3 regions of the Kitasatospora sp. NPDC032757 genome follow, and region 3 is predicted to be linked to each of the others. Evidence: riboswitches for the same ligand, from Rfam matches in the RefSeq annotation. Region 3 holds a riboswitch; each other region holds the start of a gene.
The links. A riboswitch is a leader RNA that binds a small molecule or an ion and turns the genes downstream of it on or off. The one in region 3 is predicted to bind cobalamin.
Positions count from the first base shown of each region.

Region 1: another riboswitch for cobalamin. It lies ahead of ACZ5WK_RS08740 (ribonucleoside-diphosphate reductase subunit alpha); the one in region 3 lies ahead of ACZ5WK_RS22355 (peptidase).
Region 2: another riboswitch for cobalamin. It lies ahead of ACZ5WK_RS06065 (prenyltransferase/squalene oxidase repeat-containing protein); the one in region 3 lies ahead of ACZ5WK_RS22355 (peptidase).

Region 1 is NZ_JBVINN010000004.1:234,795-238,552, forward strand. It holds gene ACZ5WK_RS08740 (ribonucleoside-diphosphate reductase subunit alpha) at 1-2,068, opposite strand, end outside; cobalamin riboswitch at 2,258-2,381, opposite strand; gene ACZ5WK_RS08745 (ArnT family glycosyltransferase) at 2,462-3,758, opposite strand, start outside.
Region 2 is NZ_JBVINN010000003.1:109,963-113,720, forward strand. It holds gene ACZ5WK_RS06060 (SCO2322 family protein) at 1-685, opposite strand, end outside; gene ACZ5WK_RS06065 (prenyltransferase/squalene oxidase repeat-containing protein) at 826-2,109, opposite strand; cobalamin riboswitch at 2,198-2,318, opposite strand; gene ACZ5WK_RS06070 (TetR family transcriptional regulator) at 2,480-3,142, opposite strand; gene ACZ5WK_RS06075 (glycosyltransferase family 4 protein) at 3,434-3,758, shown strand, end outside.
Region 3 is NZ_JBVINN010000020.1:113,512-117,269, forward strand. It holds gene metE (5-methyltetrahydropteroyltriglutamate--homocysteine S-methyltransferase) at 1-1,620, shown strand, start outside; cobalamin riboswitch at 1,933-2,052, shown strand; gene ACZ5WK_RS22355 (peptidase) at 2,149-3,225, shown strand; gene ACZ5WK_RS22360 (flagellar hook-length control protein FliK) at 3,260-3,739, shown strand.

The DNA.
Region 1 (3,758 bases), on a different contig from region 3:
AACGGACCTCGGCGGGCAGCCAGTTGAGCTCCTGGACCGAGCCGTTGGCGTCGCGCAGCGCGTCCCGGGTCTGCTGGTCCCAGACGCCGAGCTCCTTGAGCTCGCGCACCAGGTACGGGTTGACCTGGAGGAACTCGCCGGAGAGGGTCTCGCGCTTGAACAGGTTGGAGACCTGCGGCTCGATGCACTCGTAGACGCCGGCGATCGAGGCGATCGTGGCGGTCGGCGCGATGGCGAGCAGCAGGGAGTTGCGCAGGCCGGTGGTGGCGATGCGGGTGCGCAGCGCCTCCCAGCGGCCGGCCCACTGCGGCGCGGCCGACGGGAAGTGGTCGATGTGCAGCTCGCCCCGGGCGGCACGGGTCTCGCCGTACGCCTCGTGGCGGCCCAGCTGCTCGGCCAGGTCGGCGGAGCGCTCGTACGCGGTGAGCATGATGCGCTCGGCGATCAGCGTGGAGAGCTGCTTGGCCTCGGCCGAGTCGAAGTCCAGGCGGAGCTGGAAGAAGACGTCCTGCAGGCCCATCACGCCGAGGCCGACCGGGCGCCAGCGGGAGTTGGAGGCACCGGCCTCGGGGGTCGGGTAGAAGTTGATGTCCACCACGCGGTCGAGGAAGGTGACGGCGGTGCGGACGGTCGCGTCCAGCCGGTCCCAGTCCATCGCGTTCAGCAGGTCGGCGGCGGTGGCGCCGGGGGCGACGTGGGCGCCGAGGTTGACCGAACCGAGGTTGCAGACGGCGGTCTCGGAGTCGTCCGTGACCTCCAGGATCTCGGTGCAGAGGTTGGAGGAGTGCACGGTGCGGCCGGGCAGCGCGGTCTGGTTGGCGGCGCGGTTGGAGGCGTCCTTGAAGGTCATCCAGCCGTTGCCGGTCTGCGCCAGGGTGCGCATCATCCGGGCGTAGAGGGTCTGCGCGGGGATGGTGCGGACGGCCTTGCCGGCCAGCTCGGCCTTGCGGTACGCCTCGTCGAAGTCGGCGCCCCAGAGGTCGACCAGCTCGGGCACGTCGGCCGGGGAGAACAGCGACCAGTCCTCGTTGGCGTTGACCCGGCGCATGAACTCGTCCGGGATCCAGTGCGCCAGGTTGAGGTTGTGGGTGCGCCGCGCCTCCTCGCCGGTGTTGTCGCGAAGCTCCAGGAACTCCTCGATGTCCGCGTGCCAGGTCTCCAGGTAGACGCAGGCCGCGCCCTTGCGGCGGCCGCCCTGGTTGACGGCGGCGACCGAGGAGTCGAGGGTGCGCAGGAACGGGACGATGCCGTTGGACTTGCCGTTGGTGCCCCGGATCAGGCTGCCGCGCGAACGGATCCGCGAGTAGGAGAGGCCGATGCCGCCGGCGTGCTTGGAGAGACGGGCGATCTGGGCGTACCGGGAGTAGATCGAGTCCAGGTTGTCCAGCGGCGAGTCGAGCAGGTAGCAGCTCGACATCTGCGGGTGCCGGGTGCCGGAGTTGAAGAGGGTCGGCGAGGAGGTCAGGTACTCCAGCCGGCTCATCAGGCCGTACAGCTCCGCGACCTCGCGCACCGACTGCTCGTTGTCGCCGACCGCCAGGCCGCAGGCGACGCGGAGCAGGAAGTGCTGCGGGGTCTCGACGACCTTGCGGGTGATCGGGTGGCGCAGCAGGTAGCGGGACTGCACGGTGCGCAGGCCGAAGTACTCGAAGCGGTCGTCGCCCCGGGCGTCGATCAGCGCGTCGAGCGCGGCGGCGTGCTTGGCGACGAAGCCGGCGGTGACGTCGCCGATCAGGCCCTCGGCGTGGCCGACGGCGATCGAGGCGGAGAAGGAGACCGAGCCCTGCGAGACCGCCTCGTCGACGATCTCCAGCGCGAGCAGGCGGGCCGCCAGCTTCGAGTACTGGGGGTCCTCGGCGATCATCGACGCTGCGGCGTCCACGGCCAGCCCGCGCAGCTCGGCGAAGTCCGAGCCGGCGTGGCGGCCGCGCAGCGCGGCGGCGGCGACATGGCCGGGGTCCACCTGGGGAAGGTCGACGCTGCGGTCGGTCAGCAGCCGGAGCAGCGCACCGCCGGGGTCGGAGACCGTCGGGTCGACGGGGGCTGAGCTGGACCCCTGGGCGGGCAGGGTGACTGAGGCAGCGGTGGTCAAGGCGCTCTCTCCTGGCGGCGATCGGCGGCTGTTGATCGGGGGCACCGGGCCGTTGGAGCAGGGGAGCACGGCGCGACGGCCGGACGGCGTCGCGCGACGGTGTCATCCCCGGCCCGCCCGCGAGGCCCGGAAGTACTTCGTGTGCTGGAGGCCTCTGCGGGGAGGCCGGGCGGCACGCTGTCGGCAGGTACTCGGACTCGCGGGCTCTGGTCGGAGCCGCCCGCACACCGCTGCGGGGCAGTCCCGGATTCGCACCGGGTTCCCCTGCGTCGACAGCAGGGATGAGCATACATCTAGTGGCGGTCGAGTATCGCGGCACCATATGTAGTAGCCGGTGTGTCGCGGGGCGTGGCCCGGCGCCCCGGGCTCTCAGTGCAGGAGGAACACTCTGTACGTGCCGGAATCACCGGTCGGGGAGCTGAACTGTGCGATCAGTCGGTAGCGTCCGGCGGCCCTGACAGCCTCGGTGATGGCCCGGTCCGTGGCGGTGGGCGCGGTGCTGTCGAGGACGACCACGGTGAACCAGCCGTTGCGGACGGCGGTGACCGTGCCGTCGTCCCCGTGGTGCATCACGCCGGCCGGGTCCCGGTAGTCCGTCCCCTTGCGGGCCGAGACCCACTGCTCGGGCTTGCTGACGCTGCCCAGGTAGTACTCCGGCAGCCCGTCGACCTCGGTGAGGTAGCGGCCCTGCGGGGTGGCGTGCACGCGCAGCACGCCGAGCAGCCGGCCGGAGTCGGGCCCGTCCTGGTACCGCAGCGCCGACTGCTCCAGCCCGAGGGCGAGCAGCACCACCCAGACCAGGATGCCGAGCTGCGGGTTGCGGAAGTGCGCGCCGACCAGCCTGGTGATGCCCACGCCGGCCAGCGGCGCGGCGAACAGCATGCCGAAGCCGAGGTGGCGGAACATCACGCCGGAGGTGCCCAGGTACGCGTACCCGGCCGGGATCAGCAGCGCCGACGCGCACAGGGTCAGGCTCAGCGCCGTGCGGCGCAGCCGGGAGGCCGTGATGGCGCTGTCCTCGGGCGACTCGTTCAGCCGCTCGCGGAGCGAGTAGGCGATCCCGCCCGCGCAGGCGAGCAGGGTGAACAGGCCGCTCCACTGGAGCGCGGAGGAGAGGACCGAGCCGGCCCCGCGGGCCTGGTGGCCGTGCCCGGGCGACCAGGCCCAGACGTCGTCCAGCAGGCCGAAGGCCAGGAGCGCCGCGAGGGCGCCCGCCGCCAGGAGGAGTGCGCGCCCGGCGGCGGGGCCGCGGCCGCGGTAGGGCCAGGCGGTGATCAGTGCGAGGGCGGCCAGCACGGGCAGCGCGACCACCGCGGCGTACTCCACGGCGGCCGCCAGCGCCGCCACCGGTACGGCCAGCAGCACGGTGGCCACCGGGGCGCGGGCGGTCCGCACGACGATCCAGGTGGCGGCCGCCACCAGGGCCACCGCGAGGGCGTCCGGGGCGGCGTAGAAGCCGACGACCACGGTGGACTGCAGGACGGCGTACGCGGCGGCACTGCAGATGGCCACGCGCTCGTTGAAGAGCCGGCGGGTCAGCGAGTAGAGCAGCGCGGTGGTGGCCAGCGCGAGGACCAGGCTGACCACCCGGGCCCCGAACACCCCGCTCGCGTTGGCGGCGGCGCCGGCCAGCGGGGGGTAGAGCCAGGGGGAGCCGGGGATCTGG
Region 2 (3,758 bases), on a different contig from region 3:
GGCGGCGACGCGCTTGCCAGACGGCGCCCGCGGCCAGGACGGCGACGAGCGCGGCACCGGCGATCACGCCGAGGTTCGGGCCGCCGGTGCCGGGCAAGCCGTCGTTGCGCGCGGCGGCAGCAGTGGCGTCGGCGGAGGAACGGTCGGAGGGCTGATCGGAGGGCCGGCCGGCTGCGCCGAGCTGGTCGGCACAGCCGGCCTTCGGGTAGCCGGCGATGGCGCAGAGCAGCCCGCTGGTGTCGTACCGCAGCGGCGGGGCGACGGTGGCCAGTACCTCGGCCGAGCTGGCGTTGCCGGGTACGACGGCGCAGGCGGTACGGGGCCCGGGCGGGGTCTCGCCGCCGGCGTCGGCGGCAGTGCCGAAGTCCAGGACGACGCCAACGCGTTTCCGCCCCTGCTGCGCGGGCGTGCCGCCGCAGACGGTGGCGAAGTCCGGGGCGGTGCCGGGGCGGGCGGCGTCCCGGCCGCCGTCGGGGCTGACGGCGAAGCGCCATCCGTCCACGCCACCGTCCGGCGGAACGTACACGGAGGGCCCCTGCTGCTGGTAGGCCCACCCGCCGTCGGACCACTTCCAGAACGACCAGTACCGGTACCCGGCGGCCTGCGCCGGCGCGGCCCCGATCACCAGCAGGATCAGCACCCCGGCCACCACCCCGGCGACGAACCGGACGAGAGCGGGCGCCACCCGCCGGCAGCGGCCGGGGGCAGCGGGTGCCGCGGTGGCTCCTGCCGGAGCAGCTGCTGCCGGGGCGGCTGCTGCTGCCGGGTGGCCCGGTGCAGCGGCGGCTGCTGCCGGGCTCACCGGTGCCGGCGTGGTCGGGCTGGTCACGGCTTCGGGCCGCGCTTGCGCTGAATGCTCAGGACCACGCCGCCGCCGATGCCGATGAGCAGGCCGATGCCGATCGGCCACCACTGGCTGACGCTGCCGTCCTTCTTCCCCTTCGCCGGCGCGGAGGCCGTGGCGGAGGCCGAGGCCGGGGCGGTCGCCTTGGGCGCCGGGCCGAGGGCGGTCAGCTGGGCGACGAGGTCGCCGCCGAACGAGGCCGGGTCCCGCTGGGCGGCCTGGGCGACGAGCAGCAGGGTGGCGGTGGCGGAGGCGTCGGTGCCGCCCTTGGTCCAGGTGGTGCCCTCCTTGGCCAGCCAGTCCACCGCGCCGGCGGCCTGCTGCGGGTGGCCGCCCTGGATCAGGCCGAGCGCGGCCCAGGCGGTGGCGGTGTAGTCGGGGGTCGGGGCGGCGCCGGGGGTGGTGAGGGTGAGGTGCTGCCCGCCGGCGGCGAGCTGAGCGGTGAGGTAGGCGCCCGCGGCCTCGCCGGAGTCGGCGCGCGGCACGGCCGTCGGCGCCGAGCCGGCCGCGCCGGTGGAGCCGTCCGCGCAGGTGAGCGCCTTGGGCGCGGCGTCGGTCCGGTTGGTGTTGGTGACCGGCAGCTTCCCGCCGACGGCGGCCAGCGAGGCCTGGCCGGTGGCGAGGGCGTTCGGTTCGAGCGCACCGTCCGGCTTGGGCTGGTAGGCGAAGGCGCCGCGCTGGTCGGCGGGGGCGGCGCAGCCGAGCTGGAAGAGCGCGAGCCCGTCGAAGGCGCTCTTGCCGGCCTTGGCGACGCCGGCCGGGTCCACCTTGGCGGCGAGCAGGGCGTTGACGGCGAGGCCGGTGGAGTCGGCGTCGCCGGGGCTGCCGGGGTTGTAGGCCCAGCTGCCGTCCGCGTTCTGGTTGGCCTTGAGCCACTGGACGCCCTTGTCGACGGCGTCCTGGTGCCCGCCGAGTGCGACCAGCGCCTGGACGGCGACGGCGGTCGCGTTGCTGTCCCCGGTCGCGGCGGCGCAGGCGGCCGTGGTGTCCGCACGGAAGGACTGCCAGCCGCCGTCCGCGCACTGCTGGCCGGTGAGCCAGGAGACGGCGGAGTCGGCGGGCGTCACCTTGGCGCCCGCCAGTGCGGTGAGGGCGAGCGACTGCCGCCACACCCCGTCGAACGTCGGGTCGCCCTTGCCGTACAGGCCCTCGGGGGCGGCCGCGGCGCTGGGTGAGGGGCTGTCGGCGAGGGCCGGCACGGCGGCGGCGCCGGTGAGCAGCGCGGCGGTCAGGGCGGCGGCGCCCAGGCGGGCGGCGGTGAGCATGGTGGAGGTGAGCCTTTCGGTGAGCGGTGGTGGCCCGGGTGGGCCGATCCGTAGACCTCGACGGGTGCCGGGCGCGGGTGTGCCCGGTGTGGCCGCTCGCCCCTCCCCGGGCATTCCGACTCGCCCGGCCGTCCAGCGCCGGGCTCACGGTTGCGGGGTCAGTGCCGGATTCGCACCGGCTTTCCCCGGAGGAGAAGCGGGATGGAATTGTCCTGCGGCTCGACTTTAGCGGCCGCGCGGGGGCTGCCGAACCGCCCGGGCGAGAACAGGTTCCACTTGGGCGGCGGGCACCGCCACCGATCGGGGGCGAGCACCGGCGAACGGCCGCACGGCAGCGGTGGGGCGGCGGCCGGCCGGCGGCCGACCGGCGTCACGGCAGGGTGAGCAGCCGGGCGGCGGTGTGCAGGTCGGCGCGGACCTCGGCGATCGAGGAGCGGCCGGAGAGCCAGGACACCAGCGCCGAGTGCCAGGTGTGCTCGATCACCCGGACGGCGGCACGCTGGCTCTCGGTGGGCGGACCGGACTGGCCGATCGCGTCCAGGATCAGCTGTCCGGTGGCGGTGCTCACGAGGTCCACCTCGGTGCTGACCGAGCGGTCCGCGAAGGAGAGCGCCCGGACCATCGCCTCCGCCAGCAGTGGTTCGCGCTGGAGCGCGTGGAACGCGCGGGTGAGTGTCTCGGCGACCCGCGGGGCCGGTTCGAGCTCGGCCGGAGGGTGCCGCCGGACGTGCTCCTGGAGGCTCTGCAACTGCTCCAGCATGACCGCGACCAGCAGATGTACCTTCGACGGGAAGTACCGGTACAGGGTGCCGAGCGCGACCTGCCCGCCCTCCGCGACCTCCCGCATCTGCACCGCGTCGTACCCGCCGCGGGCCGCCAGCGCGGTCGCGGAGCGCAGGATCCGCCGCCGCCGTTCGGCCTGCCGGGCGGTCAGCGGCGGGCCGTCGGGGTGCGGTGCGGGGGTCGGTGCGGAGCGCGGCGCGGGGTGCGCCGCGGCGGGTGGCGCAGGGTGTGGTGCGGCGGGCGACGGCAAGGGTGCTCCCGGTGCGCGAGAGTGGCGGGGTGCTCCTGAAGTGCCGGAGCATGTCCGGAACGGTTCCGGAGCAGGTACGTCCGGCCGGTCCGGCGGAGCTGGTCCGGCAGGTCGGGCGGGTGATCCGGCGTGGCGTGAATCACCAGCCCTGGCTCCTGACGAGAAGCTACGGGCCGGTATCTTCGAGGTCTCTCATTGTTCACATGGTCAGTGGCGAACTCCACCTCACACTGAAACCTGATCTACTTTACCGACCGGCAGCACACCTAGTAGCAGAGATGGGGGCCGAGGATGACCGCGCGACCGCTGCGGATTGCCCTCCTGTCGTACCGCGGCGACCCGTTCTGCGGCGGCCAGGGCGTCTACGTACGGCACCTCTCCCGTGAACTGGCCAGGCTGGGCCACCACGTGGACGTGATCGGCGCCCAGCCGTACCCCGTACTGGACGAGGTCGAGGGCCCCGGCTCGGTCCGGCTGGTCGAGCTGCCCAGCCTGGACCTCTACCGGGCCGACGACCCCTTCCGCACACCGGACCTCGCCGAGTACCGCGGCCCGGTGGACGTGCTGGAGGTCGCCACGATGCGCACCGGCGGCTTCCCCGAGCCGCTGACCTTCT
Region 3 (3,758 bases):
CGCGCCTACCGCGACCTCGGCGCCCTCACCGACCGGCCCAAGCTGCTCGTCGCGAGCTACTTCGACCGCCTCGGCGAGGCCCTGCCCGTGATCGCCAAGGCGCCGGTCGACGGCCTCGCACTGGACTTCACCGGTCCGGCCGCGGCCAACCTCGACGACCTCGCCGCCGTCGGCGGACTGCCCGGCAAGCGCCTGGTCGCCGGTGTGGTCGACGGGCGCAACGTCTGGATCAATGACCTGCAGAAGTCGCTGACCACCCTGGCGACCCTGCTCGGCCTGGCCGGCACCGTCGACGTCGCGCCGTCCTGCTCCCTGCTGCACGTCCCGCTGGACGCCGCCGCCGAACACGACCTGGACCCGCAGATCGCCCGCTGGCTCGCCTTCGCCCGCCAGAAGGCCGGCGAGACCGCGCTGCTCGCCCGCGGCCTGCGCGAGGGCACCGACGCGATCACCGCCGACCTCGCCGCCAACCGCGCCGACCTCGCCTCCCGTGCCGGCTCGCCGATCACCCGCGACCCGGCCGTCCGCGCCCGCACCGCCGCCGTCACCGAGGCCGACGGCCGCCGGGCCCAGGCCTACCCCGAGCGCGCCGAGGCCCAGCGCGCCCGGCTCGGCCTGCCGCTGCTGCCGACCACCACCATCGGCTCCTTCCCGCAGACGGCCGAACTGCGCCTCGCCCGGGCCGACCTGACGGCGGGACGGATCGACGCGGCCGCGTACCGGGAGCGCATCGAGGCCGAGGTGCGCGAGGTGATCGCGTTCCAGGAGAAGGCCGGGCTGGACGTCCTCGTCCACGGCGAGCCCGAACGCAACGACATGGTCCAGTACTTCGCCGAGCAGCTCACCGGCTACCTGGCCACCCGGCACGGCTGGGTGCAGTCCTACGGCACCCGGTACGTGCGCCCGCCGGTCCTCGCCGGGGACATCTCGCGCCCGCACCCGATGACCGTCGACTGGTTCCGCTACGCCCAGGACCTGACGGACCGTCCGGTCAAGGGCATGCTGACCGGCCCGGTCACCATGCTCGCCTGGTCCTTCGTCCGCGACGACCAGCCGCTCGCCGAGACCGCCTTCCAGGTCGCCCTCGCCCTGCGCGACGAGGTCACCGACCTGGAGGCCGCCGGCGCGGCCGTCGTCCAGGTCGACGAGCCGGCCCTGCGCGAGACCCTGCCGCTGCGGGCCGCCGACCGCCCGGCCTACCTGGACTGGGCCACCGTCGCCTTCCGGCTCGCCACCTCCGGGGTGCGCGCCGACACCCAGATCCACACCCACATGTGCTACGCCGAGTTCGGTGACATCCTGCGCGCCATCGACGAGTTGGACGCCGACGTGATCTCGCTGGAGGCGGCCCGCTCGCACATGCAGGTCGCCGGTGAGCTGGCGGGCGCCGGCTACCCGCGCGAGGTCGGCCCGGGTGTGTGGGACATCCACTCGCCGCGGGTGCCGAGCACGGACGAGGCCGTCTCCCTGCTGTGGGCCGGGCTCGCTGCGATCCCGGCCGAGCGGCTCTGGGTCAACCCCGACTGCGGCCTGAAGACCCGCGGCTGGGCCGAGACCCGCGCCTCGCTGGAGAGCCTGGTGGGCGCCGCCCGCCGCCTGCGGGGCGAGCTGGCCGGCTGACGCTCCGCGCGGGGCCGGGGGTGGGACAGGGCCGGGCGCCCTGTCCCACCAGGCGGTCGGCCGGCGGCCGGTCCGCACGGGGCCGCCGACCGGACGGCCTCAGCCTGATTCGGGCAGTCCGAGATTCTGGTGGATCTCCGTCGTGACCGCGGAGAAGTCCGTGGTCGTGAAAGGCAGTCAGGGGACAGGGGGAGGCCGGGTGACCGGCTGCGTGATGTCGGTCGCACCGGTGACCCGGCCCGGGCCGGGGGATGCCGTGATGTGACCCGCGATCCCTTGACCCGGTCTTCCGCGCCTCGCCATGATGGGCCGTCATGTTCTGACTCCGCCGCTGGGGGAAGTCCGGTCGAATTCCGGCGCTGACCCGCAACGGTAGGCCGCCGACGGCTGTCGGCGGCGAGCCCGAGTACCCGTCGGCGGAGGTGTGTCCACTCCTCCCGTCGTGGTCTGCGGGCCGGAGCTCCGAGGGCTGCCCGGCGCTGTGCCGACGCTCTCCGGGCCCCTGCGTCCAGGCCCGGAAAGGCCCCCATGCCCGCGCTCCGCCGCACCCTCGGTCTGCTCGCGATACCCGCGCTCGCCCTCGCCACCGCGCTCCCGGCGGCCACCGCCGCGCACGCCGCACCCGCCGCCCCGGCGTCGTCCCCGACGATCCGGCCGGACGCCGCCGCGGCCGGCTGGCTGGCCCGCCAGCTCGTCGACGGGGACCACTTCGAGTCGGCGTTCAACGGGACGGCCTACCCCGACCAGGGGCTGACGATCGACGCCGTGCTCGCCTTCGCCGCCTCCCGCAGCTCCGACGAGGCGGCCGCGAAGGCCACCGCCTGGCTGGCGAAGCCCGAGATCCTGGCCGGCTACCTCGGCGACGGCACCACCGAGGCCTACGCGGGCGCGACCGCCAAGCTGCTGCTGGCCGCCGAGGTCCGCGGCGAGAACCCGACCGCCTTCGGCGGCGTCGACCTGCCGGCCCGGCTCCGCTCGCTCCAGAGCCCGAGCGGCCGCTTCTCCGACCGCTCGCAGTGGGGGGACTACAGCAACGCCTTCGGCCAGTCGCTCGCCGTGATCGCCCTCAAGCGCACGCCCGGCGGCGCCCCGGCCGGCGCCGTCGACTTCCTCGCCGGCAGCCAGTGCGCGGACGGCGGCTTCCCGGTCGCCTTCGGCCAGGCCACCTGCACCAGCGACGCCGACGCCACCGCGCTGGCCGTCCAGGCCCTGGCCGCGACCGGCCGCACCGCCAAGGCGAACGCGGGGCTCGGCTGGCTGACGGCCCACCAGAACACCGACGGCGGCTTCGCGGCCGCCGGGGCGACCGTCTCCAACGCCAACACCACCGGCCTCGCCACGCAGGCGCTGCTCTCCGGCGGCCGCTTCGGCGCCGGCCTCAAGGGCTGGAGCAGCCTGGTCAAGCTCCAGCAGGGCTGCTCGGCCGAGGCGGCCGTGCGTGGCGCCGTCGCCTACGACGCGAGCGGCTTCAACGCCGGCAACGGTGCCCGGGCCACCGCCCAGGCCGTCCTGGGGCTCGGCGGCGCTCCGCTGGCCGCCCTCTCCGCCACGGGTGCGCGGCCCGACGCGCCCGCCCTGGCCTGCCCGGCACCGGCCGCCCGCTGAACGCCCGACCCCTGACCACACGAGGAGCACTCCGATGACCGACACCCTCACCCCGGCCCGCCCGGCCCGCCGCACCCTCGGCTCGATCGCCGCCGCCGCGGCCCTGACCGCCGGCCTGCTCGGTGCCTCCGCCGTCCAGGCCCCGCAGGCACAGGCCGCCGCCTGCACCGGCACCACCGGCGTCACCGTGGTGGTCGACTTCACCGCGGTCGGCGGCGGCATCCAGACCGGCTGCGCCCTCGGCGACCCGGCCAGCGGCCTGGCCGCGCTGACCGGCGCCGGCTTCTCCTACGCCTTCCACCCGCGCTTCCCCGGCTTCGTCTGCACCATCAACGCCCTGCCGACGACCTGCACCAACCCGACCGGCAGCGCCTACTGGTCGTACTGGCACGCGCAGCACGGCGGCGCCTGGTCGTACAGCAACCTGGGCGCGGGCAGCTACAACCCGGCCCCGGGCGATGTCGAGGGCTGGGCCTTCGGCGCGGGCTCGCAGCCGGGCATCACCGCCCCCTGACAGCCGTCCGTACACCGGT